DNA from 3 places in the Rhizobium ruizarguesonis genome. Region 2 is predicted to be linked to each of the others. Evidence: predicted binding sites of a transcription regulator. Region 2 holds the regulator's gene; each other region holds the start of a gene.
What was found. The regulator LexA, encoded in region 2, represses DNA repair genes until DNA is damaged. The targets are predictions, from matches to a motif close to TGTTCNNNNTGTGTTCNG.
Positions count from the first base shown of each region.

Region 1: the regulator LexA is predicted to act here: its motif matches at 6,680-6,697, upstream of J3P73_RS17035 (ribonuclease T2 family protein).
Region 3: the regulator LexA is predicted to act here: its motif matches at 1,842-1,859, upstream of J3P73_RS03610 (ATP-dependent helicase).

Region 1 is NZ_CP071678.1:3,428,294-3,438,251, reverse strand. Features, by position in the region: gene J3P73_RS17070 (protein tyrosine phosphatase family protein) at 1-129, shown strand, start outside; gene J3P73_RS17065 (RidA family protein) at 203-547, shown strand; one part of gene J3P73_RS17060 (IS630 family transposase) at 636-971, shown strand; one part of gene J3P73_RS17060 (IS630 family transposase) at 973-1,578, shown strand; gene J3P73_RS17055 (thiamine pyrophosphate-binding protein) at 1,743-3,401, opposite strand; gene caiB (succinate--glutarate CoA-transferase) at 3,415-4,617, opposite strand; gene J3P73_RS17045 (DMT family transporter) at 4,635-5,591, opposite strand; gene J3P73_RS17040 (alpha/beta fold hydrolase) at 5,609-6,553, opposite strand; gene J3P73_RS17035 (ribonuclease T2 family protein) at 6,712-7,452, shown strand; gene ettA (energy-dependent translational throttle protein EttA) at 7,550-9,199, shown strand; gene J3P73_RS17025 (ArsR/SmtB family transcription factor) at 9,362-9,958, shown strand, end outside.
Region 2 is NZ_CP071678.1:2,299,345-2,309,302, reverse strand. Features, by position in the region: gene pdhA (pyruvate dehydrogenase (acetyl-transferring) E1 component subunit alpha) at 1-141, opposite strand, end outside; gene J3P73_RS11505 (FtsB family cell division protein) at 287-607, opposite strand; gene eno (phosphopyruvate hydratase) at 744-2,018, opposite strand; gene kdsA (3-deoxy-8-phosphooctulonate synthase) at 2,160-3,005, opposite strand; gene J3P73_RS11490 (VOC family protein) at 3,002-3,898, opposite strand; gene lexA (transcriptional repressor LexA) at 4,098-4,817, shown strand; gene J3P73_RS11480 (ComEC/Rec2 family competence protein) at 4,798-7,230, opposite strand; gene gltA (citrate synthase) at 7,520-8,809, shown strand; gene lpxB (lipid-A-disaccharide synthase) at 8,841-9,958, opposite strand, start outside.
Region 3 is NZ_CP071678.1:742,706-752,663, reverse strand. Features, by position in the region: gene J3P73_RS03630 (DUF982 domain-containing protein) at 234-476, shown strand; gene J3P73_RS03625 (hypothetical protein) at 715-978, opposite strand; gene J3P73_RS03620 (BON domain-containing protein) at 1,104-1,364, opposite strand; gene J3P73_RS03615 (PQQ-binding-like beta-propeller repeat protein) at 1,533-1,799, shown strand; gene J3P73_RS03610 (ATP-dependent helicase) at 1,907-3,964, shown strand; gene J3P73_RS03605 (enoyl-CoA hydratase/isomerase family protein) at 3,976-5,040, opposite strand; gene J3P73_RS03600 (putative bifunctional diguanylate cyclase/phosphodiesterase) at 5,124-7,085, opposite strand; gene galE (UDP-glucose 4-epimerase GalE) at 7,232-8,266, opposite strand; gene J3P73_RS03590 (pyridoxal phosphate-dependent aminotransferase) at 8,487-9,653, opposite strand; gene mscL (large conductance mechanosensitive channel protein MscL) at 9,765-9,958, opposite strand, start outside.

The DNA.
Region 1 (9,958 bases), 1.1 Mb from region 2:
GTGACCGAGGAAGCCGTGCAGGGCATGGTCGACGCGCTCGATGAATTCCCGCGGCCGATGCTTGGCTATTGCCGCTCTGGCGCACGCTCGACGGCGATTTACCAGAAGACCCACCATATCCGTAATTGAGCCCGTCCCGGGGGACCGATTTTCCGGCGTTGAACCTCAGCGCCGCCACCTTCCATTCACTCAGGAGACTATAATGAGCATCAAGCGTATCGACGTCGGCTCGCGCATGAGCGGCGCCGTCATTCACGGCAACACGGTCTATCTCGCAGGCCAGGTCGGCGAGGGCGAAAGCGTCACCGATCAGTGCAAGTCATCGCTTGCCGAAGTCGACCGCCTGCTGGCTGCATCAGGCAGCAGCAAGTCGAAGATCCTGCAGACGATCATCTACCTCTCCGATATCGCCGATTTCGCCGAGATGAACGCCGTCTGGGAAGGCTGGATCGATCCAGCCAACCCGCCAGCCCGCGCCACCAGCGAAGCCAAGCTCGCTGCGCCGAAATACAAGGTCGAGTTCATCATTACGGCGGCACTCGACTAGAGCATGCTGTGATTTAGCGGAATCTGGGATTCGCAAATCAGTTTGAATGTGATTCAACATTGCTGCTGGGGAAGGCAGGCCAGCGGCGATGACACAGCCTTATTCTGAAGATCTTCGAGAGCGTGCAATGGCGCGGCTAACGGCCGGCGAGACGATACGCTCTATTGCGGCCGCACTATCGATCAGCCCTTCGTGTGTTTCAAAATGGAAGCGGCGCCTGGCCGAGACAGGCGCTCTTACGCCAGGCCGGATTGGCGGGCACAAGAAACGGACTTTGTCGGATGAGCGGGCCGAGTGGTTGCGCCAACGTTGTTGCTCTGGCCCGTTCACGACACGTGGGCTGGTCGCGGAGCTTGCCGAGCGTGGCATCAAGACCGACCGCCGTGCTGTCTGGGTGTTTGTCCGGGCTGAAGGCTTGAGTTTCAAAAAAAACGGTGCTGCCAGCCGAGCAGACGAGACCGGACATCGCCCGCAAACGGCAACGCTGGAAGAACCACCAGCACCGGATCGAGGCTCATCGACTGGTCTTCCTTGACGAGACCTGGATCAAAACCAACATGGCGCCGCTCAGGGGCTGGGCACCACGTGGCCAGCGGCTCGCCGCTTCAGTCCCGCACGGCCACTGGAAAACCCTGACCTTCATCGCGGCCCTGCGCAGCGACCGTATCGACGCGCCCTGGGTTATCGACGGGCCGATCAATGGCGAGCTCTTTAACGTCTATGTCAGGAAAATCCTTGTGCCAACACTTGCCAAAGGCGACGTCGTCATCCTCGACAATCTCGGCAGCCACAAGGGGCAGGCTATCCGACGTGCAATCAGGGCTGCCGGCGCGCATCTCATCTTCCTGCCGCCTTACAGTCCAGACCTCAATCCCATTGAGCAGGTCTTCGCCAAGCTCAAGCATCTCATCAGAAAGGCCGAGCCACGAAGCGTCGAAACAACGTGGCGCACCGCCGGTCACATGCTCGACGCATTCGCGCCTGACGAATGCGCAAACTATCTTAGAAACTCAGGATATGCTGCCGTCTAAAAACAGCACGCTCTAGAGCAACTCCAGGAAAAGTGCGAAGCGGTTTTCCGTCCGGGATTGCGCAAAAAACAAAAGATTAAAGCGGCTCTGCGCTTCTATGAAAAGCTGAACCGCTCTAAGTCGCACCATTCCGATTGCCTGAAGCCGGTGAGCACTGCGCGTGCTCACCGGCTTTTTGTTTGCGCGATTTCGGAGAGCGTGCGTGTCGGTGTGATCGCTTCGGGATCGAGCTTGACCTCGATGATTGCGGGCTTGCCGCTGGCGCGCGCCCGCTCGAAGGCCGGGGCGAAGTCCGCTGTGGTTTCCACCGTCTCGCCGTAGCCGCCATAGGCGCGGGCAAGGGCTGCGAAGTCGGGATTGGTCAGATCGGTGCTGCTGACGCGGCCGGGATACTCGCGCTCCTGATGCATGCGGATCGTGCCGTAGATGCCGTTGTTGACGACGACTGCGATGATCGGCAGGCCGTAGCGGATGGCGGTGGCGAATTCCTGGCCGTGCATCAGGAAGCAGCCGTCGCCGGCAAAGCAGATGACCTCGCGCTCGGGAAACAGCCGCTTGGCGGCCACCGCCGCCGGCAGGCCGTAACCCATCGAGCCGGAGGTGGGGGCGGCTTGGGTGTTGAAGCGGCGAAAACGATGGAAGCGGTGCACCCAGGTGGCGTAGTTGCCCGCGCCATTGGTGAAGATCGTCTCCGGCCCGGTATTGGCCTCCAGCCATTCCATGATCGGCCCCATCTGGACAGCGCCGGGACCACTCGAGGGTGGTTTCGACCAGGTGAGATAGGCCTGATGCAGGCGGGCGGTGCGCTCCGCCCAGAGCGGTTCGGCCGGCGCTTCCAGATCGGCGAGTGCGGCGACGAAATCGGCAGGTGCCGCGCAGATGGCAAGATCCGGACGGTAGACGCGGCCGAGCTCGGAAGGGTCGGGATAGATATGCACCAGCGATTGCTGGGGGTAGGGGATATCGATCAGCGTATAGGACGAGGACGGCATTTCCGACATGCGGCTGCCAAGCAGGATCAGCAGGTCGCTCTCCCTGATCTCCTTTGCCAGCGCCGGATTGATGCCGATGCCGACATCGCCGGCGTAGCAGGGATGGAGATGATCGAACAGCATCTGCCGGCGAAAGGAGCAGCCGACAGGCAGGTGAAAACGTTCGGCGAAGCTCTGAAAATCGGCGACGGCATCGGCATCCCAGCGTGTGCCTCCAAGGATTACCATCGGCCGCTCGGCCTTCAGCAGTCTCACATAGAGATCGTCGATCTGGCGGCGGCCGGGATGGGCCTCGACGGTGGCATAGTGCCTGGCGCGGGGTGCCTCGACCTCATCGCGCAGCATGTCCTCCGGCAGCGTCAGCACCACAGGGCCGGGACGGCCGGAGGTTGCGACCGCAAAGGCGCGGGTGACGAATTCGGGAATACGGGCGGCATCGTCGATCTCGCCCACCCATTTGGCGAATTCGGTGAAGGCGCGGCGGAACTCGACCTCCTGGAAGGCCTCGCGCTCGCGTGCTTCCCGCTGCACCTGGCCGATAAACAGGATCATCGGGATCGAGTCCTGCTTGGCGATATGCAGGCCGGCGGAGGCGTTGGTGGCGCCGGGGCCGCGGGTCACCATGCAGATGCCGGGTTCGCCGGTCAGCCTGCCCCAACAATCCGCCATCATCGCCGCTCCGCCCTCCTGGCGGCAGACGAGGACGTCGATATCGCTGTCGCGCAACGCGTCGAGCACGGCGAGGAAGCTCTCGCCGGGCACGCAGGAGAGACGTTTGACGCCGTTCGCCTTCAGCGCCTCGACGATCAGTTCTCCGCCCGTCTTCTTCATGACAATGCCTTCTTCATGACGATGCCTTCCTCTGGCGCTCGGCGAGTTCCGCCAGAATTTCTGCCTGGTGTTCGCCGAGACGCGGGCTCGGCCTGATATAACGCAGCGGCGTCTCCGACAGCACCACGGGCGTCCTGACACCGGGGATCACGGTGCCGGCGGCATCCTCAAGGTCGATGCGCAGGCCGCGGGCCTGCACCTGCGGATGGGCGAACATTTCCTCGATCGTGTTGATTGCGCCTGATGGAACCGCATTCTCCTCGCAGGCCTTCAGCAGATCCGCCTTCTGCCACTTCAGCGTCTCGGTGGAGATGAGGCGGCGCACTTCGCCGCGATTGCCGACGCGGGCCTTGTTGGTGGCGAAACGCTCGTCGCCGGCGATGGCCTCCAGGCCGAGGATGCTGCAGAGGCGACGGAACTGGCCGTCGTTTCCAACTGCGAGAATGAGGTACCCGTCCGCCGTCGGCACGACCTCATAGGGCGAGATATTGGGGTGGGCATTGCCGAGGCGGGTCGGTGCCTCGCCGGAAACCAGGTAATTCATGTTCTGATTGGCGAGCACCGCCGATTGCACGTCGAGCAGGGCCATGTCGACCAACTGGCCTTCACCTGACTTCAGGGCGTGGATCAGGGCGGCTTCAATCGCCGAGACGGCATAGATGCCGGTGAAGATATCGGCGATGGCGACGCCTGCCTTCATCGGCTGGCCGCCTGGTTCACCAGTGATCGACATGAAGCCGGACATGCCCTGGACGATATAATCGTAGCCGGCGAGGCTGGCATAAGGGCCGTCCTGGCCGAAGCCGGTGATCGAGCAATAGACGAGCTTCGGGTTCACCTTGCGCAGGCTGTCGTAATCGAGGCCGTATTTGACGAGGCCGCCGACTTTGAAATTCTCGATCACCACATCGGCGGTGGAGACGAGGCGGCGGACGAGATCCTGGCCTTCGGCGCTCTTCAGGTCGGCGGTGACGGAGCGTTTGCCGCGATTGGCGGCGTGATAATAGGCGGCCGAGAGATTTTCGCCATCGGCGCCCTCGACGAAGGGCGGCCCCCATTGGCGCGTATCGTCGCCGCCATCGGGATTTTCGACCTTGATCACGTCGGCGCCGAGATCGGCAAGCATCTGTCCCGCCCAGGGGCCGGCGAGCACGCGGGCAAGCTCGATCACCCGGATGCCGGCAAGCGGCGGCTTTTTGGTCACGGTCTCTGTCATGTTCCTCCAGGCAATATCTACGGCGCCAGCGTCACCTCAGATGTATCGGATACAGGCTTTGAAGCAAAGCGGCGCTCGCGCCAGAGGATGTAGAAGCCCGCTGCCACGATGATGGCAATGCCGAGCCATTTGACGGCATCCGGAAAGTCACCGAAGACCAGCCAGGCGAAGATCGTTGCCGAAACGATCTCCAAATATTGCAGCGGCGCCAGCGTCGAGGCCGGTGCTGCGCGATAGGCGTAGACGCCGAGGATGCCGGTGATTGCGGCCATGGCGCCGACGCCGGCGACATAGAACCAGGCGCGGCCTTCCGGCATGACGGGATCGAAGAGGTCGGAGCCGGTTCCCTGACCCAGGAAAAGCAGGACGGCACAGAAGAGCAAGCCCCAGATGCTCATCTGGAACTGCATCGACCAGGGGTCTTCCCTGTGCGAGAGGGCGCGAGTCATCAGCACGAAGATCGCGATGCAAAGAGCACTGACGACAGGTAGAAGCGCGATGTAGCCGACCTCTTCGAAACTCGGCTGGATGATCAGCATCGCCCCGAAGAAGCCGACGCAGCAGGCTGTATAGCGCCGCCAGCCGATCGTCTCCTTGAGGAAGATGCCGCCGAGGATCGTCACCATGATCGGCTCTACGAAGAAGATCGCGATCGCGTCGGCGACCGCCATATATTTCAGCGTGGTGACGAAGGAGATCATCGAGACGGTAATGATCCCGCCGCGGATGGCATGGAACAGGCTATGGCGCCAGGAGAATTCGGCGAAGCTGCGCCGCCATACGACGATCGGCAGCATGCAGAGCGCCTGTACGACGAAGCGACCGGCAGTGATCTCCCCGGATGGCACGGTCGTGATTGCAAGCTTGGCGAAAATATCGATGAGCGGCGACACCATCACCGAGAGGAACATCAGCACAAGCCCCGTCATCACGTCGGAGGTGGATGAAACGGGGCGGGTGGAGGTGCTGTTCACGATGAAATCCTTGTCACTCACGATATTGGTCGCTCAGGATCTTGCGACCGCCCGTCGCACCAGTCCGCGAAGGCTGCGATCGCCGCATCCGCGCCGATCTCATTCAGCGTTTCGTGTCGCACGTCCTGATATATCTGAGTGCTGATACGAGAGAAGCCCCGGCCTTTCAAATGGTTTGACAGCCAGAGCACCGCTTTTCCCCGCTCCGTCGCCGGGTCCTCTCCGCCGCCGACGAGATGGATCGGCAAGTCCCGCGGCAGCCGATCGAGATGGATCTTTTGCGGCGCGCGGAAGGTCAGTTCAAAGAGATCGAGCCAGAGAGAGACCGAGGCGTCGAAGCCGCAGAGTGGATCGGCGACATACTTGTCGACTTCGTCAGGACGACGCGACAGCCAGTCGAACTCGGTGCGGCGGCCGGCAATGGATTTTCCCCAGGTGCCGAAAGTAAGCTTCGGCAGCAGGCCGCTCGGCACGTCGGAGCCCTTCAGCATGCGCTCGGCAAGCAGGATCGCCTGGGCGGCGCGGCCGGCAAGGCCGACGGCGAAATTCGAATTCCAGACGGCGACAGCATCGAAGTCGGCCGGAGCCGTGACGGCTGCATTGAGGGCGATGAGGCCGCCCATCGAATGGCCGAAGAGGGTCACCGGCAGACCGGGATGGCGGGAGACCGCGTGGCCGCGCATGGCGATGACGTCGCCGATCACCCTTTTGACCCCGCCGCGTCGGGCAAAGCGGCCGATCGGCGCATCGGGTGCCGTCGTCTCGCCGTGGCCGCGATGATCGTGGGCATAGACGTGATATCCGTGCACCGCCATCGCCTCGGCAAAGGAGCGGTATCGTTTCGAATGTTCGGCCAAGCCATGCGATATCAACAGGATGCCGCGTGCCGGGGTGAGGGCCTCGGCATGGTGATAGGCCAGCGACGCCCCTGGCACGGCGAGCCTTTGCGTTTCAGAAAACATGTGGGTCCTCCCGGCGGCAACAGACCAGATCGCCGGGTAATTGCAACATGGGCATGTGATTATCTGATAACAATTTGCAGCCTTGTTGCGATTCAGGGTTGCGGCCTTTTGATTTTGATGCTTATTTGTTCCTGTATTGTTCTTTTTAGGGGGTTGAAATGAGCAGCATGCAGTTGCGTACCTTGTCGTTCGCCGTGTCGATGGTTGTTGCCGGCGCCGCCGTGGCGCAGGAAGCTGGCGGGCGCACCCGCTTCATTCTGGCGGCGAGCTGGCAGCCGGCCTTTTGCCAGACGAACCAGAAGAAGGCCGAATGCGCAAGCCAGACCGGCGAGCGCCCTGACGCGACGAACTTCTCGTTGCATGGACTCTGGCCGATGCGGGAGGATTATTGCGGCGTAAGCGCCGAGCAGAAGGCCGCCGACAAGGATGGCGACTGGAACAAGCTGCCGGAGGTCACGCTTGCGGCCGAGACGAAGACTGCGCTGACAAAGGCGATGCCCGGCACGCAATCCGGTCTGGAACGGCATGAATGGGTGAAGCATGGCACCTGCACGAAGATGAGTGCCGACGACTATTTCGGCGTCGGCGTGCATCTCGTAAGCGCGCTCAACGCGTCGGCCGTGCGCGATCTTTTCGCTGCCAATATCGGCAAGCCGGTCAAGGCCGACGCGATCAAAGCGGCTTTCGACAAGAGCTTCGGGCCGGGTGCCGGCGATCGTGTCAAGATGAGCTGCCGGCGGGCCGGCAATGTCAGGATGATCAGCGAACTGACGATCGGGCTTTCGGAAGCCGCCGGGGCGGCATCGGCGAAAACTACCGGCCTTGCCGATCTGATCCAGGGCGCTGGAAAAACGTCGTTCGGCTGTGACGAGGGCGTCGTCGACGCTGCGGGCTTTTGACCGGAAATCCTGAGTAAACCGGGTTTGGCGTTGCCCGCAGGCGCTGTTTCGCCTACATAGCGGCACAATCGAAGTTTCCCGCCCGGAGCAGCGCAGCATGGCACGTCAGTTCATCTATCATATGTCCGGCCTCAACAAGGCCTATGGCAACAAGAAGATCCTGGAGAATATCCACCTTTCGTTCTACCCGGATGCCAAGATCGGTATCCTTGGTCCGAACGGCGCGGGTAAATCCACCGTGCTGCGCATCATCGCAGGCCAGGACAAGGAGTACACCGGCGAAGCTTGGCTCGCCGAAGGTGCGACGGTCGGCTATCTGGAGCAGGAGCCGCATCTCGATCCCAACAAGACGGTGTTCGAGAATGTCATGGAAGGCGTTGCCTCGAAGACGGCTGTCCTCGATCGCTACAACGAATTGATGATGAACTATTCCGACGAGACGGCGGAAGAGGGCGCCAAGCTTCAGGACGTCATCGACAGCCAGAACCTCTGGGATCTGGAAAGCCAGGTCGAAATGGCGATGGAAGCCCTGCGCTGCCCGCCGCGCGACGCCGAAGTCACCAGCCTTTCCGGTGGTGAGCGCCGCCGTGTCGCGCTCTGCCGCCTGCTGCTTTCGCAGCCGGATCTGCTGCTGCTCGACGAACCGACTAACCACCTGGACGCCGAAACCATCGCCTGGCTCGAAAAACATCTGCGCGACTATCCGGGCGCCGTGATGATGATTACCCACGATCGCTACTTCCTGGACAACGTCACCGGATGGATCCTCGAACTCGACCGCGGCCGTGGCATCCCCTACGAAGGCAACTACTCCGCCTACCTGCAGGCGAAAGCCAAGCGCATGCTGCAGGAAAGCCGCGAAGACGCATCGCGCCAGAAGGCGATCAGCCGCGAACAGGAATGGATCGCGTCCAGCCCGAAGGCCCGTCAGGCCAAATCCAAGGCGCGTATCAAGTCCTACGAGCAGCTGGTGGATGCCGCCGAGAAGCAGCGTCCCGGCGACGCGCAGATCATCATCCCGGTCAGCGAGCGCCTCGGCCAGGTGGTCATCGAGATGGACGGCATCACCAAGGGCTTCGAGGGCCGCACGCTGATCAACGACCTGTCGATCAAGCTGCCGCCAGGCGGCATCGTCGGTATCATCGGCCCGAACGGCGCCGGCAAGACGACGCTATTCAGGATGATCACCGGCCAGGAAACGCCGGATGGCGGTTCGATCCGCATCGGCGAAACCGTGCATCTCGGTTATGTCGACCAGAGCCGTGACACCCTTGCGGCCGACAAGACGGTCTGGGAGGAAATTTCCGGCGGCGCCGAAATCATCAAGCTTGGCAAGTTCGACATGAACTCCCGTGCCTATTGCGGCGCCTTCAACTTCAAGGGCGGTGACCAGCAGCAGAAGGTCGGCAATCTCTCCGGTGGTCAGCGCAACCGCGTTCACCTTGCCAAGATGCTGAAGGCCGGCGGCAACGTTCTGCTGCTCGACGAACCGACCAACGACCTCGATACGGAAACGCTGGGCGCCCTGGAAAACGCGCTTGAGAATTTCGCCGGCTGCGCCATCATCATCAGCCATGATCGCATGTTCCTCGACCGGCTGGCGACGCATATCCTTGCTTTCGAAGGCGACGGCCATGTCGAATGGTTCGAAGGCAACTTCGAGGATTATGAACAGGACAAGGTTCGTCGTCTCGGCCCCGACGCCCTCAACCCGGGCAGCCAGGCTCACAAGCGCCTGACACGCTGATTTCACCCATTTTTCGTTTGTGAGAGCCCCGGTTCGCCGGGGCTTTTTCATGTCGGGCTCTGTCGCAATCTGAGCAGGCAATTTCGTGGAGAGAGCGAATTGCCGCTTGCCACTGCTTTTCAAATCACATAAAGATATCTTTATGTCTTGATTGGATCAAAGATGAGCGAACCGTTGAAGCTTGGACTGGATGCGCTGGTGGACGTCTTGAAGGCGGCCGGCGAGCCCACGCGCCTGCGTCTTCTGGCGCTTCTTGACGGCGGCGACCTGACGGTGACCGATCTTACCGAAATTCTCGGCCAGTCCCAGCCGCGCATCTCCCGCCATCTGAAGCTGCTCGGCGAAGCCGAACTGATCGAACGCTACCAGGAGGGCGCCTGGGCCTATTTCCGCCTGAAGCAGGACGGCAAGGCGGCCATGCTGGTGCGGGCGCTACTCAAGCATGTCTCCGAGAACGATCCGACCATCCTTCGCGATGGCGAGCGGCTTTCGCAAGTCAAGCGCCAGCGTGCCGAGCGGGCGCAGGCCTATTTCAGCCGCAACGCGGCCGAATGGGACGAGCTTCGCCGCCTGCATGCGGCTGATGAGGAGGTCGACGCCGCTGTCATCCGGCTGCTCGGCAACCAGCCGATCGATTCGCTGCTTGATCTCGGCACTGGCACCGGCCGCATCCTCGAGCTTCTGTCCGGCCTCTACCGCCGGGCGATCGGAGTCGATGCCAGCCGCGACATGCTGAGCGTGGCGCGTGCCAATCTCGAC
Region 2 (9,958 bases):
GCGGATCAACAGCATCTCGCGATAGGCCTTCAGCTCTTCATTGCGATCGAAGTCGGCTACCGGGCCGCCATTCGATGCTTTGGCTGCCGGTTTTGCTGCAGTTTTGCGGCTGGAAACGGTCGCGGTCTTTCGCGGCGCCATTCAACCCTCCCTATGGGTTTGTCGTTTCTTGGTGGCGCGTACCATAGGGAAGAAATATGACCACAGCAATGCCATAATTGCATGGCTCGTATTCGGCACTAAATTATTGATAAATATACAGAAATAGCAATTAACCAATTTCAAGTTAATTGGAATAGTGATTGAATACGACGATCTCGTCCGCGCGCGACATATTGAGCTGATAGCGCGCTTTTTCGTCCAGCATATCCTTGTCGAGCGAGCCGTCACTCAGGAGCGCGACCTGATTTTCCAGATGTTCGCGCTTCGCCTTCAAGATCGCAAGCTCTTTGTCACGCGCGACACGCTGATGCTCGAACGCCTCCGTCGCGCGCAGGCCGTAATCGCCATGGATGCAATGATAACCGAAATAGGAGAGGAAGGCGACCGTCATGGCCGGAATGACGAAGCGGCCGATCTTTCTCTTCTTATGATGCTTTGTCCACATACACGCATGCTCTTGAACGCATTACCAATTCGTTCAATCTAGCGCGCAGAGATTAACCGTTCGTTGACTCTAAAAACCGCGCAATAAAAAACCCGCGCCGAGAGGCGCGGGCCAAACCATTGGAAATCAGATCCGATCAGCCGCGAATGATCGAGCGGCCGGCATACTGGGCCTGCGGGCCGAGGCCTTCCTCGATGCGGATCAGCTGGTTGTACTTGGCAAGACGGTCAGAACGCGACAGCGAGCCGGTCTTGATCTGACCGCAGTTGGTGGCGACCGCGAGATCGGCGATGGTCGAATCTTCGGTCTCGCCGGAGCGGTGGGACATGACGGCGGTATAGGCCGCCTTGTGCGCCGTGTTGACGGCATCGAGGGTTTCCGTCAGCGAGCCGATCTGGTTGACCTTGACGAGGATCGAGTTGGCAACACCCATGCGGATGCCGTCGCGAAGACGGGCGGAGTTGGTGACGAAGAGATCGTCGCCGACGAGCTGGGTCTTCTTGCCGGCCAGGTCGGTCAGCGTCTTCCAGCCATCCCAGTCGTCTTCGGCCATTCCGTCCTCGATCGAGATGATCGGATACTTGGCGGCGAGCTCGGCCAGATATTCGGCCATGGCGCCCGATTCCAGCGTGCGGCCTTCCCCTTCGAGAACGTATTTGCCGTCCTTGAAGAATTCCGTCGAGGCGCAATCGAGGCCGAGGTAGATGTCCTCGCCCGGCTTGTAGCCGGCTTTCTCGACCGACTTCATGATGAAGTCGAGAGCTTCCGGCGCGCTCTTCAGGCCCGGTGCGAAACCGCCTTCGTCGCCGACATTGGTGTTGTGGCCCTGTGCGGCAAGTTCCTTGCGCAGCGTATGGAAGACTTCCGAACCCATGCGCACGGCTTCGGCGATCGTATCGGCGCCGACCGGCAGGATCATGAACTCCTGGAAATCGATCGGGTTGTCGGCGTGGGCGCCGCCGTTGATGATGTTCATCATCGGCACCGGCAGCAGGCTGGCGGAAGCGCCGCCGACATAACGGTAGAGCGGCAGGCCGGAAGCCTGGGCGGCAGCCTTGGCAACGGCGAGCGAGACGCCGAGGATGGCGTTGGCGCCGAGGCGCGACTTGTTCGGCGTGCCGTCCAGCTCGATCATGATGTTGTCGATCTGGATCTGGTTTTCGGCGTCAATGCCGCCGATCGCGTCGAAGATCTCGGTGTTGGCGGCGTCGACCGCCTTTTGGACGCCCTTGCCGAGGTAGCGCTTGCCGCCGTCGCGCAGTTCGACCGCCTCATGCGCGCCCGTCGAGGCGCCCGAGGGAACGGCCGCGCGGCCCATGCTGCCATCTTCGAGATAGACATCGACTTCGACGGTGGGGTTGCCACGGCTATCGAGAATCTCGCGGGCGATGATATCGGTGATTGCAGTCATGGGTTCTTCCTGCTCGGTGGGTGATAAGTCGGTTCGAAAACTGTCTTAGTCGAAGGCGGGCAAATTACAATGCTGCAATTTCCAGCCTTCGAACCGTGTTCGGATCTCGCCTATAGCACGATCATGTCAGGCTGTTGAACGTCAAGCCTTGGCGACCGCATCGAAGGCGAGCAGCTTTTCAAGCAGCCGCGGCATGTCCTTGAGATAGACCATGTTGGGGCCGTCGGAAGGTGCATTGTCGGGGTCCTGATGGGTTTCGATGAAGACCCCGGCGATACCGGCAGCCACCGCTGCGCGCGCCAGCGTTTCCACGAATTCCCGCTGACCGCCGGAAGAATCGCCCTGCCCGCCCGGCTGCGCCACAGAATGGGTCGCATCGAAGATAACAGGGGCGCCCATCGCTGCCATGATCGGCAGCGAGCGCATGTCGGAGACCAGCGTATTGTACCCGAAGGAGGCGCCGCGCTCACACAGCAGCACGTTCGGATTGCCGCTGGCATTGAGCTTCTTCAGGACGTTCTTCATATCCCAGGGAGCGAGGAACTGGCCCTTCTTGACATTGACGACGCGGCCGGTCTTGGCGGCGGCGATGAGAAGGTCGGTCTGGCGGCAAAGGAAGGCCGGGATCTGCAGGACGTCGACGACCTTTGCCACCTCCGCGCATTGCTCTGCGGTATGAACGTCGGTCAGGACAGGAAAGCCGAATTCCTTCTTCAGGTCGGCAAAGACCTCCATGCCCTTTTCGATCCCGATACCGCGTTCAGCCGAGAGCGAGGTCCGGTTCGCCTTGTCGAAGGAGCTCTTGTAAACGAGGCCGATGCCGAGCTTTTCACAAAGCTCTTTCAGCGTGCCGGCAACCATGAAGGCGTGGTCGCGGCTCTCCATCTGGCAGGGGCCGGCAATCAGCGACAGGCGGCCGGTATTGGAAAAGCTGACCTGGCCTTGGCCCTCGCCGATCCTGACTTCTGAATTCGTATCAGTGCTCATCGTGTTTCCTCGAAGGCGAAGAGCGCGCCCTGCCCGGGCGCAGGCTTCACCACAATGCGATTGTTCTTGCGCGTGTATGTCACCCCGTTAGCAGCCAAATGCGCTTCTGTCACGGCAAGATCGGCGACGGCAAAGAGGATTGCCCTGCCGCGCAGGCCGCGATCGCCGGATGAGACGGCGATGTCGAAATAGGCTTCCAGCCCTTCCTGCGTCATCAGGCTGATTTTCGCGTTCGACGCTGCGATATTGACGCCAAAACTCGTTTTCTCGACTGTCGCTTGCGCCACGGCAAGGCCGACGAAGGCAGCAAAGGCGGCGGCGTCGGGTGCGCAAAGCGCTATCTCGGTTATGCCGCTGACGCCATTGGCATGCGTCTCCAGCGCGCCGCGGTCGGCCGGCAGCGGATTGACGCGCTCGACGGTGAAGAGGAAGAGGTCAGGCGCGCGCAGGTCGCCGGCGAAAGCCAGTTTGAAGCCGGCAATCGTCTGCGCACCGTCCGGCATCGTCATCGGCCGGGTGAACTGCAGCACTTCGCCAGCGCTCGATCCGTCGCCGACGAAGTTCTGATGATCGAGGCTGGCATCCTCACTGCCGAAAGCCAGCCCCGAAAGCCCTTCCTCGCCGCAGCGGAAGCGGAAGGCACGGTTGCGGGCGGTGAAGACATTGCCTTGCCGCGCAGAAGCCTCGCTCTCCTCGGCGCTCGCAATCCCGAGCGGCTCCAGATAGGTCTTGTCGGCAAAAAAGACGCAGGCATTCTCCGTTCCGAAGGGATGGCGCGCATCGGCGGCAACGGTGAAGCCGAGCTTGCCGATCCTTTCGCGCGCCACATCAATATTGACGACGGGCAGCACGACATGATCCAGCGGATGCGGTTTGGCGGAATGCGTGTTCATCATAATCCCTCCTCAAAACGGCAAGAGATTTGCGACAGCGCCACCCTCAATGCAAGACTTGTGTCCCAATCCGGCCAATGAAAATAAAAATCTCGACGAGTTGGCGCGAAGTTTTACGGAAATTTAGCTACTTGCGGAACACATATGGAACATATAGTGTCTGTTCTGGATTTGTTTCAATCACGAGGTCACAACGTCGATGCTCACGCGCAAACAACAGGAGCTTCTCCTTTTCATTCACGAGCGCATGAAAGAATCCGGCGTTCCGCCGTCTTTCGACGAAATGAAGGATGCGCTGGACCTCGCCTCGAAGTCCGGGATTCACCGGCTGATCACGGCGCTCGAGGAACGTGGCTTCATTCGCCGCCTACCGAACCGTGCTCGTGCGCTTGAGGTCATCAAGCTTCCGGAGGCCTACAGCCCCAGCATTCAGCCCCGGCGCGGCTTTTCGCCGAGCGTCATCGAGGGCAGCCTCGGCAAGCCCCAGCCGGTCGCCGCCCCCGCTGCCGCAAAACCCGTTGCCGACAACGGCAACTCGGTTTCCGTGCCGGTCATGGGCCGTATCGCCGCCGGCGTTCCGATCTCGGCGATCCAGAACAATACCCACGACATCGTCGTTCCGGCCGACATGCTCGGTTCCGGTGAACATTATGCGCTGGAGGTCAAGGGCGATTCGATGATCGACGCCGGCATCTTCGACGGCGACACGGTGATCATTCGCAACGGCAGCACCGCAAGTCCCGGTGACATCGTCGTGGCTCTCGTCGACGACGAGGAAGCAACACTCAAACGCTTCCGCCGCAAGGGCGCCTCGATCGCGCTCGAAGCCGCCAACCCGGCTTACGAGACCCGAATCTTCGGGCCGGACCGCGTCAAGGTGCAAGGCAAACTCGTCGGTCTCATTCGCCGCTATCACTGACACTGGGCGGGCCGGATTCGGCAAAACTGTTGCTGCGCCAGTCATAGGCGCGATGGCGCATCCATGGCCGCGACAGATCATCGAATGCGGCTGTGACGTCCAGGCCGGCATCGGCGAAGCGTAATTCGACGGAACCGGTCCTGCGCAGCGTCTCACCGGTGAAGAGCGTCGCACCTGAGCGGCAGCTGTTGAAGCGCAGGCGCACCGACGTCACGACGATATCGGCCGCATCGCAGGCCGGACCGAGATAGGCGGCATTGTCGATGACAGCAACCACGCGACCATTGCCAAGCCTTGATGTGCACCAGGCCTTCTTGACGCAAGAAAAGCGGTTTGCGTCAGCGCTCGTTGCAGCCGCCCGCATCGCCGACCTTGCTTCGTTCTGCTGATCGCGGGAAAGCCTGACGCGGCGGTCTTCTCCCTCCGGCGGGATAGCAGGCCCCTCCAGCATCTTCGGCGGGTGATGCGTCGGCAGGACCAGCGCTCTCTGCCACTGGTCGAAGATGAAATCCGGCGGTCTTTCGCGGTTGGAAGCCATGGCCGCCGTCTCGACGACCGCGACGAGACCACCATCCTCCGAAATTACCAGATCCGGCGGCCGGGGAACTGGCAGAAGCAACAGGATGAGTGTTGCGACCGCGATGATTGATGTGCCGATATGGCGCAGCCGGGTGCGGAGCAGCGTCAACAGCAGAAAGCCGGCGACGGCGACCGCGAAATACCAGGCGGGCAAGCGGCCGACGTCGATATTGCCACCCCAGCCGGACACGGTCTTTGCGACCGCGATCACCAGATCGAGGCCGAATCCGACGACCTTCCAGGGCAAAACGTCCAGACCGAAAGGCATGAGCAGCATCGCCAGCAGGCCGGCCGGCATGATGATGAAGGAGATGATCGGCATCGTCGCGAGGTTTGCCGGCAGGCCGTAGGCGGTCAAGCGATGAAAATGCTCGATCGAAAACAGCGCGGTGGAAAACCCACCGATCAGCGAGGTCAGGAAGACGCCGCCGAAGAAGCCCGCAACCGTAACGATGGGCCGAAACACCGGCAGCTTCAGGAAGGCGTTTTCGCGGATGCCCCGGTCCTTCCACAGCTGATAACCCGATACCAACGCCAACGTCGCGGCAAAGGACATCTGGAAGCTCGGACCCAAGACCTCGGACGGTGAAATGGCGATGATGACAAGCGCGGAGAGCGCGACGTTGCGCAGGCTGATCGACGGCCGGTCGAAGAAGACCGCAATCAACATGATGGCCATCATGATGAAGGCGCGTTCGGCGGAGACCGCAAAGCCCGAGATCAGGAAATAGGCCGTGACGGCAAGCAGCGCGCCGGCGGCGGCGATCTTCTTGGTCGGATAGGCCTGGGCGACGCCGGGAAAGAGGCTGAGCAGCATCCGGAAACCGACGAAGAAGATGCCGGCCGACAGCGCCATGTTGAGGCCCGAGATGGCGATGATATGAGCCAGGCCGGACTGGCGCAGCGCCTCCGTCGTTTCATTCGAGATGGCACGCCGCTCGTCCGTCACGAGAGCAGCGGCGAAAGCGCCGGTGTCGCCGGGTAGGATCGACCTTATGCGGTCGCCAATGCCGCTGCGCAGCCGGTAGAGCCCTTCGAGCAGTGCTTCCCACGTCGATCTTGCGGCCTGCGGACCTGCCTGCAAGTCGACCTTCTCCGGCGCCCCGTAGAAGAAGCCGTTGGCGCCGATGCCATCGAAATAGGCACCGAAGCAGAAGTCGTTGAGCTCAGGAAGTGCCGGGCCTGCCGGCGGCGTCAGCCGCGCCCTGCCGGTGATGATATCACCGATTTCGAAAGGCGCCTCCGCGCCGCGGGCGATCGCGGTTATGCGTTCCGGCGGCCGCTTCACCTCCGGCGCCTCCGTGCCGGTGACGGCAAGAATATAGCGCCACCGGCCGCGACCGTCGCCTTCGCGCCGTTCGACACGGCCGGTCACCGTCGTCGTGACGGCGGAATCGAGGATCACGGTCGAAGCCCGCCGGCTCTCGAGCTGCGCCGAAACCACGCCGCAGGCCACAAGTGCAAGCGCCAGCAGCGTTGCCCGCAACGCCGCCCGGCTGCGGCTGGCGATGAGAACCGCGACGGTCAGCACCAACAGGCAGAGCAGCGATGCAACGAGCGGAAAGTCCGATGCGGCCAGAAACCAGAAGGCTGCCCCGGCGCCGAGGAAGACCGGCGAGACCAGCAGCAGACGGCCATGGTCCGCCTCTTCGCCCAGCAAGCGCATGCCGATACACAGCGATTGCGAGGCTGCCGCCGGCAGCCGGTACCGCAAGGGGCTCGTCGACTGCGTCCTTGCCGGCCGCGTCACCACAACAGGCGGAGAAAAACCGGCAGTGTCGGCAAGGCCGGCGCCTGCTTCCGGCCGCAATTCGACTGTCGTCAACTCCTGCATGTGCCGCCCAAGATCACCCGCCCAGGCAGCCAGAATGCAACCGCCAATCAAATCCGGCAAGAATAATCGATTGAAAAGCGAGGGAAAATTGAAGGAGCCAAAAGAGCAGTCGAATCATCGGCTTCGATATGCGTATAGCTCATCGCTGCACTGCCTAAAAGATGATGCCGCAATGCACAAAATGCCGCCACGGTAACTTGGCATTAGCCTCGCGATCATATAGCTATCGATGAGGACGCTTAACCCCTATGGCGCTTTTATGGCGCCACCGCCATTTCGGAGGATCAGCATGACGGATCAAAGCGCTACAATAAAAATCGGTGACAAGTCTGTCGACCTTGCTGTCAAAAGCGGCACGATCGGCCCGAGCGTCATCGATATCGGTGCCCTCTACAAGAACACGGCTTCCTTCACCTACGATCCGGGTTTCACCTCGACTGCATCCTGTGAATCGAAGATCACCTACATCGACGGCGACGAAGGTGTCCTGTTGCATCGCGGCTATCCGATCGAGCAGCTCGCCGAGCATGGCGACTTCCTCGAGGTCTGCTACCTGCTGCTTTACGGCGAGCTGCCGACCACCGTGCAGAAGAAGGATTTCGATTACCGCGTCACGCACCACACCATGGTGCACGAGCAGATGAGCCGCTTCTTCACCGGCTTCCGCCGCGATGCGCATCCGATGGCTGTCATGTGCGGCTGCGTCGGCGCGCTGTCGGCCTTCTATCACGACTCCACAGACATCACCGATCCGCACCAGCGCATGGTCGCCAGCCTGCGTATGATCGCCAAGATGCCGACACTTGCCGCAATGGCCTACAAGTACCATATCGGCCAGCCCTTCGTTTATCCGAAGAACGACCTCGACTACGCCTCGAACTTCCTGCGCATGTGCTTTGCTGTGCCTTGCGAGGAATATGTGGTCAATCCGGTGCTTGCCCGCGCCATGGACCGCATCTTCATCCTGCATGCCGATCACGAGCAGAACGCTTCGACCTCGACCGTCCGTCTCGCCGGTTCGTCGGGCGCCAACCCGTTCGCCTGCATCGCCGCCGGTATCGCCTGCCTCTGGGGCCCCGCCCACGGCGGCGCCAACGAAGCAGCGCTCAACATGCTGCACGAAATCGGCACAGTCGACCACATTCCGGAATATATCGCTCGCGCCAAGGACAAGAACGATCCGTTCCGCCTGATGGGCTTCGGCCACCGCGTCTACAAGAACTATGATCCGCGCGCCAAGATCATGCAGAAGACGACGCATGAAGTGCTCGGCGAACTCGGCATCAAGGACGATCCGTTGCTTGAAGTGGCGATGGAGCTGGAGCGCATCGCGCTCACCGATGAATATTTCATCGAGAAGAAGCTCTATCCGAACATCGACTTCTATTCCGGAATCACCCTGAAGGCGCTGGGCTTCCCCACGACCATGTTCACTGTGCTCTTCGCGCTCGCCCGCACCGTCGGCTGGATCGCGCAGTGGAACGAGATGATCGAGGATCCGGAACAGCGCATCGGCCGTCCGCGCCAGCTCTATGTCGGCGAACCGAAGCGCGATTACATCCCGGTTTCGAAGCGCTGATCGCTTCAAAAGAACCCAAAAGAAAACCCGGTCAGAAACGACCGGGTTTTTTCTTTTTTAAGACGTCGAGAAGGATCTCGGCAGCGTGCTCGCCGGGCGGCGTTTCGGTCTGCATGCGTTGCCAGACGAGATCGTAACCCTCGTTCATCGCCTTCAGTTGGAACGTGTCGGCCGACAGCCGCTCCATCCAGCGCGCCAGGCTGGCGCCGCGAACGATCTCGTTCAGATATTCCGGCACGACGGCATAATCGGCGATGATATTGGGCAATGCGCCCGTCCACACCTTGATGCGCGGGGCGAGCAGGCGGATGATCCAATCCGTCTTGTAGACGGACACTGTTGGCACGCCGGCAAGGGCGAGTTCGAGGATCACCGTGCCGGAGGCTGCCATCGCTGCATCCGCTTCGGCAAAGGCCTTCCATTTCTGCGCCGGCCCGACCGCCACCTCCGGCGGCGTGGCCCAGCCGGCAACCAGACCCTTCACCAGCGCTTCGTTGTGCGGCACGGTCGGCAGCAGGAATCGCATCGGGCCGTTGCGGGCGACGAGTTCCTTGGCCGCGTCCTCGAAGAACGGCAGGAGCTTGGCGATTTCGGAGGATCTTGATCCCGGGAGCATCAGGATCGCCCTGCCCGCTTCGCCGGCGAGTGCACGCGCGGCACGCAGCCGCCGCGCTTCGAGCAGCGCTGGGTCGGCGGTCAGACGATGGCCGACATAAGTGGTCTCAGGCCCGCCGAGCGCACGCATCGTCGCCGGCTCGAAGGGCAGGACGGCGAGCACGTGATCGACATAGGGCAGCATGCGCGTCGCGCGATATTCCTTCCAGGCCCAGACGCTCGGACAGACATAATTGACGACAGGCAGATCGGGCAGTGCGGTACGGACACGCTTAGCGACTCGGTGGGTGAAATCCGGGCTGTCGATGATGAGCAGGATATCTGGCCTGGTAGCGATGATGGCCGCTGTCGTCTGGCGGATCAGGGTATAGAGCCTTGGCAGCCGGCTCAGCACCTGGGTGATGCCCATGATCGACAGCTCGGAAAAATCGAACAGCGATTTCAAACCTTGGGCCTGAAGCCCCTCACCGCCGACACCGACGAGTTCGATCGGTCCGGCATGGATCCGCTTCAGGGCCGCGACCAGATCGGCGC
Region 3 (9,958 bases), 1.6 Mb from region 2:
GTAGCGATGGCAGCGCGCCGGCGCTATACAACTTATTTGCGACCGATAAAAATTCCTCTTGGCGTGCGTGCGCAGGCACCTCACCCGCAATCTGACATTTCGCCTCATCAGCAACCAACGATTCACCATTGTTGACCGTGAAAATCACGCTAGAATGGCGATCATGGCGGCGTCTCCCCGGAGGAATGAGAGGCGCTGCGCTCGTTTCTGTCGAAAATCGTGGAGGAGCGTCGATGGCAACTGAAAGATGGAACAGCCCGGTCAAGGTTGGTTTCGAAGATGCCGATGCGCGAACGGTCAATGGGCCGTTCGATGCGCTGAAGTGTCTGGCGGATCTCTGGCCGAGTATGCGCGGGCTTCGTTATATCAAGGCCCGTAGTACCTGCCGGGCAGCGCTCGACGGGCGCAAGAGCGTGGAAGAAGCAAGAGCCGAGTTTCTGGCGGCAGCCGAAGAGGCGAAGCTGAAGCTGCATTAGCAGTTCGGCAAGGAATTTCGGGCGGTTTTCGCCTTCTGGGCGCGCAAGCGTTCCGGGACGGGACAATGCATTAATTTTAGCTTAACCCTGCAACAAGTGCGTGCCGGGTTTCGGTGCAAAGGGCGTTGCGCCTGGTACAGGTGCATCCATAGAAGACGACCAGCCATCATGATGATGGTTAGAGGCTCGTCACCTCTGCGGAAACGCAGGCGAGCCTCGTCCGAGCAAAGCGGACGCCTCAGCAGTCCGCGCCGCCCTCACTCTCCACCTCGATATAACCGACACCGATGATCGTGCCATCCGATGCGCGGATGAAGGATGGCAAATACTGAGGCTCTGCCGGCGTGCAGGCCACGGTCCCGGTATATTCGTTGAGGGCGATCTGGTCCTTCGGCAAAGCGGAATAATTCGTGCCAGTTTCCAGCGAGGCATGGGCGGAGCCGGCAAAGACACCGCAACCCACTATCAAGGTCGTTGCCCAGAGGCGAGGAAGCAACTGCATGAGAGTCTCCAGCGTTTAGGTCCGGCCTTTCAACACGCAGGGGAGCATTTTGGTTCCCTCGTCCAACAGAAAGACATGAGCGCGCGGCTGTTCCAAAACCGCTGCACAGTTTTGCGCGACATGCATTAGCGTCGCAGCAGCCGGCTGCGCACATAGCCTCGGCCGACGACGCCCTCGGCAATCTCGATCGCCCGCTCGACATCACCCCGCCGGCGCACGAAACCTTCCAGGATGACATAGGAGCCCGCCATGCTGACGCTGATTTCCGCCACTTCGATATCGCCGGCCGCATGAAGGGCACTCTCCACCGAGGCGCGCGTTGCCGCGTCGCTGTGATCCTGCCGGCCGGATTCCCCATGGTCCGTGAATGCTGGAAAGCCGAGCACAGTGACCGTCTCCTGATGTCAGTTGATATCGGTTAACGCCGCGGCAAAGCATTTCGTTGCGCATGCCCGGCTATTCGAGAGCGATTCCTGTGGACCCTGGCATGGACGGCCTTGGCGAAAGACGCCGCGGTTTCCATATCTGGCGGCAGTCTGAGAAGGATGACGACGATGAAAGCGCTTCTGCCCGCCTTGTTTGCCGGGGCATTGCTTGCCGGCTGCTCCTCGGCCGATACGCCGGCGCTGGAACCCATTCCCGGCAGCATTACCTATGGCGGCCAGCCGCGAACGAAGCTCACCAAATCGCCGGTCGGCAGCGCCGTCTACAACCAGTTCTACAACGGGACGGGCCAGCGCGTGGAGGAAACCTATATCCTTCAGCCCGACCGCAGCCTGAAGCTGGTACGGCGCGAGATCGGCCCGGATTTTCCCGACTGAGATGTTGCGCGCGCGCCAGATCGCTTGACAGGGACGGCAATCGCGAACATTCAAGGAACATCTAATCTTTCCCCAGTGATTCTGCGGGAGCCCGACCGGACGGCTGGATGTATCTCGAAAAGCTCAATCCGCAGCAGCGCATGGCCGTCGAGCACGGCACGCTCATCGACGGCACCCATATTGCCGGGCCGCTGCTGGTCATTGCCGGCGCCGGCTCCGGCAAGACGAATACCTTGGCGCATCGGGTCGCCCATCTCATCGTCAAAGGCGCCGATCCCCGCCGCATCCTTTTGATGACCTTTTCGCGCCGGGCAGCCGCCGAGATGGCGCGACGCGTCGAGCGCATCTGCCGCGATGTGCTGGGTTCGAATGCCGGCGTCATGGCGGATGCGCTTTCCTGGTCCGGCACCTTTCACGGCATCGGCGCGCGGCTGTTGCGCGATTATGCCCAGCAGATCGGCCTTGATCCCGATTTCACCATCCACGACCGCGAAGACAGCGCCGATCTGATGAACCTCATCCGGCACGACCTCGGCTTCTCCAAGACGGAAAGCCGCTTTCCGACAAAGGGCACCTGCCTTGCCATCTATTCCAGGGCGGTGAATTCGGAAACCGCGCTCGACCTCGTGTTGCGCGACGTCTTTCCCTGGTGCGCGACGTGGGAGAAACAGCTGCGCGAACTTTTCGCCAGTTATGTCGAGGCCAAGCAGAGCCAGAACGTGCTCGACTACGACGATCTGCTGCTCTACTGGGCGCAGATGGTCGGCGAGACTGTCATTGCCGAGGATATCGGCAGCCGCTTCGACCATGTGCTGGTCGACGAATATCAGGACACCAACCGGCTGCAGGCCTCGATCCTGCTGGCGCTGAAACCCCAAGGCCAGGGGCTGACCGTGGTCGGCGACGATGCGCAGTCGATCTATTCCTTCCGTGCCGCGACGGTGCGCAACATCCTCGATTTTCCCGCCGCCTTCAGCCCGGCCGCCAATATCGTCACGCTCGACCGCAACTACCGCTCGACGCAGCCGATCCTCGCCGCCGCCAACGCCGTCATCGATCTCGCCTCGGAGCGCTTCACCAAGAACCTCTGGACCGAGCGGCAATCATCCGAGCGGCCGCGCCTGGTCACGGTGCGCGACGAGGCCGAGCAGGCGCGGTATATCACCGACATGGTGCTCGACAATCGCGAGGAAGGCCTCACGCTCAAGCAGCAAGCCGTGCTCTTCCGCACCTCGCATCACAGCGGGCCGCTGGAGGTCGAGCTGACCCGGCGCAATATTCCCTTCGTCAAGTTCGGCGGGCTGAAGTTTCTCGACAGCGCGCATGTGAAGGACATGCTGGCCGTCCTTCGCTTCGCGCAGAACCCGCGCGACCGGGTGGCGGGCTTCCGGCTGATGCAGATCCTGCCGGGTGTCGGGCCGTCCACGGCGCAAAAGGCGCTCGACCTGATGGCCGAGGATGCCAGCCCGATCTCTGCTCTTGCCGCCATGCCGGCGCCGCCGCGCTCCGGCGAGGACTGGACTGATTTCGTTGCCATGCTGCAGGAGTTGAAGTCGGGCAAGGCCGGCTGGCCGGCGGAAATCGGCCTGGCACGGCAATGGTACGCGCCGCATCTGGAACGGCTTCATGAGGACGCAACGACGCGGCAGGCCGATCTGCTGCAGCTCGAGCAGATCGGCAGCGGTTACGCCTCGCGCGAGCGCTTTCTGACCGAACTCACCCTCGATCCGCCGGATGCGACCAGCGACCAGGCGGGCGTGCCGCTTCTCGACGAGGACTATCTCATCCTTTCCACCATCCATTCCGCCAAGGGCCAGGAATGGACGAAGGTGTTCATGCTGAACGTCGTCGACGGCTGCATCCCGAACGATCTCGCTGTCGGCACCACCGCCGAAATCGAGGAGGAACGCCGGCTGTTCTATGTCGCGATGACGCGCGCCAGGGATGGTCTCGACCTCGTCGTGCCGCAACGCTTCTTCACCTACGGGCAGAACTCACAGGGCGACCGGCATGTCTATGCCTCACGCAGCCGCTTCATTCCCGCGACCCTGCTGCAGTTCTTCGAAGCCTGCAGCTGGCCGCAGGGGAAATCGGAGGCCGCTCAAGCGCAGGCGCGACAGGTGCGCATCGATGTCGGCGCCCGCATGCGCGGCATGTGGCGATAACCGGATCGAGTTTAGAGTGAAAGCGGCGGCTCGGCCGGTTTCAGGAAATGCTCGACCCTTGCGGACTCCACAGCCTCGACTGACGCCGGCGACCATTTCGGGTTGCGGTCCTTGTCGATGACGGCAGCGCGGATGCCCTCGAAGAAATCGGGATTATCAAGCATCTGCAGACAGGCGCCGAGTTCACGGCCGAGGCATTCGGCAAGCGAGGCGCTGCGGCGGCCGGCTCTCAGCAGCCGCAAAGCGAGCTTCAGGCTGGTCGGTGAACGCGTCAGCAGCACCCGGCGCGTCTCGACGGCGAATTCGCCCTCCTCCTCGGCGAGTGCTGCCAGGATCTCCTCGACGCTGTCGAACCGAAATGCGCGATCGACCATCGCCGCGTTCTGCTTGAGCCGGCCTTCTCCCTGAGGCTCCGAAAGCGCCTGCAGCACGGCATCGACATCGCCGGATGAACTGCCGCGCGGCAGGCCCGAGAGAGCATCGATCACCTCGCCGAGCCGCGACGACGCGATCTGACGGTCGGCAAGCCCAGCGTGGATCGCATCGGCCGCACCAATATCGAGCCCTGTGAGACCGAGCCATGTTCCGGCCTCACCCGGCGCACGTGGCAGCAGCCAGGTGGCGCCGACATCCGGGACATAGCCGATGCCGGTTTCGGGCATGGCCAGCCGCGTGCGCTCGGTGACGATGCGGTGGCGGCCGTGCGACGACAGGCCGACGCCGCCGCCCATGGTGATGCCGTCCATCAGCGCGACATAGGGTTTGGGATAGGCGGCAATCAGATGGTTGAGGCGGAATTCCTCGCGCCAGAAGCTTGCCGCCAGGCCATCGCCGGCGCGGGCGCTCTCATGCAGGGCGCGGATATCGCCGCCGGCACAGAAGCCGCGTTCGCCCACTCCCGTCGCCACGACGCTCACCACCTCGGGGTCATCGGCAAAATCGTGAAGGGCCGCAGTGATCGCACCGATCATCGGCAGCGTCAGGCTGTTCAGCGCCCGCGGCCGGTTGAGCCGGATGACGCCTGCAGTCCCTCGCCGTTCAATGATGACTTCGTCTGGCCGTTCGCCGTCCTGCATGGTTCACCTCGTCTGTTGCGACCATGAATAGACGACCCCGCGGCATCGCTCCAGTCGATTTACGGCGGATCGAGATTGATCGGTCAGGCAGACAGCGAATTGCGGGCGGAGGCTTCGGCCTCGCACCGGGCAGCGTAATCGATGGCAAGTTCCAGCGGCAGCGGCCGCGAGAAATGATAGCCCTGCGCCAGACGAACGCCCATCGCCTTCAATCCCTCGGCGATCTCTTCGCTTTCGACGCCTTCGGCGACGGAGGCGATGCCGAGATTCTGGCAGAGATTGGCGACCGAGCGGGTGATGTTCATGCAACGGGCGTCGCGATCGAAATTCATCACGAAGGACTTGTCGATCTTCAGCTTGTCGAAGGCGAGACGATGAATATGGCTGAGGCTCGAATAGCCGGTGCCGAAATCATCAAGCGCGATCGAGATGCCGGCAGCGCGCAGCATTGATATCACCTGGTCGGCGGTGTCGAAATCGGAAAGCAGCGCCGTCTCGGTGATCTCGAATTCGATGCGCCTGGGATCGATGCCGGAGCGGGTGATCATGGCAAGCAGCGCCATCGAGGTTTCGTGGTCGCAGATATCGCGCGCCGAGAGATTGAAGGACAGCCTGAGATGCCGTGGAATGATCGCCAGCGCTTCGAGCGCCTTGGCGAAAAGGATGCGCGTCATGCGGCCGATGACGGCCGTGCGCTCAGCAGCCGGGATGAAGGCGTCTGGACTGATGCGGCCGAAGCGGGCGCTGTCCCAGCGGGCAAGCGCCTCGTAAGCGACGACGCGGCCGCTCCTCAATTCGACGATCGGCTGATAATCGAGTTTCAATTCCTTGGCGAAATCGTTCGCCTGCAGTTCGAGTTCGATCAGGTGGCGCTGCGTCAGGATCTTCTCGTGGTCGGCCGAGAAGAATTCGACGCCGCTGCTGCGCTTGCTCTTGACCTGGTAGAGGGCGAAATCCGCCTTCTCGTAGAGATCCTCGGCGGTGTATGCGCCGATATCGGGATAGACTATGCCGCAGGAGCCGAAGACGCGGACCGAGCCGTCGGGGATTTCGAAAGGGTCGCGGACGGCAGCACAGAGCGCCTGGCCGAGATCGGCGATCGCCTGGCGTGTCATTGAGCAGGGAAAGATGATACCGAACTCATCACCGCCGAGACGGGAGACGATGCCCTCTTCGCCGACCAGCGCGACGAAGCGGCGGGCGGTCTCCTTGAGCACGAGATCGCCGGCGGCATGGCCGAAGACATCGTTGACCGGCTTGAAGCCATCGAGATCGAGAATGCCGAGGACGGGCGGCGAGGACGGATCTTTCTGCAGCCGTTTTTCCAGCGAGAGAAAGAAGCTGCGGCGATTGGCAAGGCCGGTCAGCTGGTCATGCAGGGCGTTGCGGCTGTTGACGAGGTTCAGCTCCTCGGCTTCCGCCTGCTTCTGCTTCAGTTCCTCGGTCAATTGCACGAGACCGACGAAATTCTGGAAATAGCTGTTGATCACCCGGAGGAAGGGCAGGATCAGGAAGAGACCGCTGACGGCAGTCGCGACGAAAACGGGATTGCCCGAAAACATGAAGGTCGCGACCATGGCCGAGAAAGTGATGACCGTGGTCAGCGCCGCCGCCATCGGCAGATGCATCAGGCAAAAGATGCAGGAAATGCCGGTGACAACGAGGAAATAGGCGATCTGGCCCTGCTGGGAGGCATCGCCATACTGGTAAAGCGCAATCGCCCAGCCGCCGAAAGCGACGGTCAGGATACCGGCGCCTGCCATCGTGAGCTTCATCAGCCTGTAGGCCCGCTCGGCGGTCACATCTTCCTTGCCCCTGATCTCCCACCAGCAGAGACGGAAGACGCAGACGACGCTCAAGGTCACAGGAATGTAGAGCGAGAGCCAAAGGGGGGCGGATTTGAGGTGGGTGATCGCCACTGCAAGGGCGTTGATGATCAGCAGGACATAGAGAATGGGGATCTGCGACGACAGGGCCCGGAACTGCGCCAGCAGAAGCGTCGGATTGTCTTTTTGCAGCTGCAATGAGGCCAGAAAGTTCTTCATCGTCTCTTTTCCGTTGGCCAGAGCCAGCCAGACAAAGCTTGATTTTCCTTATTCACGTCACGGCATGCGGCCCCGCAGCCGCGGGGATGATAAACAGGCTATTGCATCAGGCGCCTGAAGCGCTGCGCACTTTTGCTGGACGTGCTCTAGAAAGAAGCGGCAGCCAGTGCCCGGTGGATGCTATGCAGGTCGTCGACGCTCTTGTTCGACAGGAACAGTTCCCAATCGAGCGAGCTCTGGACGATGGTTTCCAGCGAATCGTATCTGGGCTTCCAGTCGAGCACCTGGCGGGCGAGCGAAGCATCTGCGACGACGCTTGCCGAATCGCCGGCGCGCCGCGGCGCCATGTGGATCTTGAAGGAATGCCCGTACAGGCGGGTGACCATGTTCAGCACGTCGAGCACCGAATAGCCGCTGCCATAACCGCAATTGGCAACGAGCGAACCCTTGTCCCTGCGCAGGTGCTGCAGCGCTTTCAGATGCGCATCCGTGAGATCGCTGACATGGATGTAGTCGCGAACGCCGGTGCCGTCATGGGTGGGATAATCGATGCCGTAGACATTGACGCTGTCGCGCCTGCCGAGTGCTGCCTCGCAGGCGACCTTGATGAGGTGCGTGGCGCCTGAAGTCGACTGGCCGGCGCGATGATGCGGGTCGGCGCCGGCGACGTTGAAGTAGCGAAGCGCGACATAGTTGAAATCATAGGCGGCGGCGGCGTCGCGCAGCATGAATTCGGTCATCAGCTTCGACTGGCCGTAAGGATTTTCCGGATTGAGAGGGGCCGTCTCCTTCACCGGCAGGTCGGTCTTTTGCTGACCGTAGACGGCCGCCGTCGAAGAGAAGACGAAGTTGCGGATACCGGCCTTGACCGAAGCGCTCAGCAGCGCCCGGGTCTTGCCGGAATTGTTGTCGTAATAGGAAAGCGGATCTGCGACCGAGACCGGGACGACGGCGGAGCCGGCGAAATGGATGATCGCCTCGATGTCGTTTTCGATGAAGACCTTTTTCAATATGTCGGGATCGGCAATGTCGCCGAGATAAAAACGCGCCGCCGGCGCCACGGCCCAGCGAAAGCCCGTGGAGAGACGGTCGAGCACGACCACATCCTCACCCGCATCGAGCAGCGCCCAAACCATGTGACTGCCGATATACCCGGCCCCGCCCGTCACCAAAACCGCCATGTCCCGCGTCCCTGCTTTCGTTTTTATAAGCAGGGGCATCAGGCGCCGGTTTTTCTTTCCAATTTTCTTATCGAACGGCCATTGGAAGGCCTTTGAACGGGTATGTTTGGAGTCGTGGTTAGAGGCCGATTTCGGGCTTTGCTAGAGTTTTATCGATCCGGCGATTCCGGCACAAAATCGACTTGGCCGACGCCACGATATCTCTTGCGGCCAGCGCTTCTCAGAGCTTGAGGATATAATCGCAGAGACGCCCGGCCGCGGTCGCCACCTGCGCGGGGTCGCGCAGGAAGCAGGCGCGCAGGAAGAGTTCGCCGCCTCGGCCGAAGGCCGTTCCGGGAGCGAGGCCGACGCCTGTCTTGTCGACGATGTCGAGCGCTGCCCTGCGGCTGTCAGCGACGCCGTCGATCTTCAGGAAGGCGTAGATCGCGCCGTCCGGCTTCAGCGTCTCGACGCGGTTGGTGGCGACAAGCGCATCGCAGAGGATATCGCGGGAGCGGGCCGCCTTGGCGATATTGGCAGCGACGAAATCGTCGCCGTGATCAAGGGCTGCGACGGCGCCCTTCTGCATGAACTGCGCCACGCCCGATGTCGAATACTGGATGAGGTTTTCGAGCACCTGGCCCATCTCAGGGGGTGCTACAATCCAGCCGACGCGCCAGCCGGTCATCGACCAGTTCTTCGAGAAGGAATTGACGAAGATGACCTTGTCGCCCTCTTCCATCACGTCGAGGAAAGAGGGCGCGCGGCCGCCGGCAAAGTAGTAGCGGGCGTAGATTTCATCCGCCATGATCCAGAGATCGTGCCGGCGGGCGAGCGCCAGGATATCGCCAAGATCCTGCTTCGTTGCCGTCCAGCCGGTCGGGTTCGACGGCGTGTTGATGAAGATGCCCTTGGTCTTCGGCGTGATCGCGGTTTCGATGCGGTTCAGATCGACCGCCCATTTACCACCTTCGAACTGCAGCTCGACACCAACGGAGCGCGCACCGGATATTTCGAGAGCGGCGGCGATGTTCGGCCAGGAAGGCGAGAGGTAAACCAGTTCGTCACCCGGCGAGGTCAGCGCCTGCACGGCGATCTGGATCGCCTGCATGCCGGAGCCGGTGACGTAGAAATGCTCGACCGGAAGCCGGATTCCGAAATGTCTGGTGTAATAATCCGAAAGCGCCTGGCGAAGCGCCGGAATGCCGCGCTGCCAGGTGTAGAAGGTCTCGCCGGCGGCAAGCGCGTCCATCGCCGCCCGGCTGATGAAATCGGGCGTCGCCAGATCGCCCTCGCCCACCCAGAGCGGCAGCAGACCCTCGCGGCCACGGGCGTAATTGACGACTTCGACGATCCCGCTTTCGGGCGCCGCTACTGCGCGCGGGCTAAGGCTGCTGACGATCGACATGCATATCTCCGGTTTCCGCCTTCATAGCGGATTTGTACCGGCAAATCCCATGACATCCAGTGATGGCTTATCGATTTTCGTGATGATTGAGCCCGGCCGCAGCGGACGGGATCAAGCCGTCGGGCGCTTGGCGAGAAGATCGCGGATTTCCGTCAGCAGCTGAACGTCTGCCGGCGGCGGGGGCAGCTCTTCCGGTGCCGCCTTTTCCTGGCGCTCGATCTGGGCACGCATGGTGTTCACGCCCTTGACCATCAGGAAGATGATCCAGGCGAGAATGAGGAAGTTGATGAGCACGGTGAGAAAAC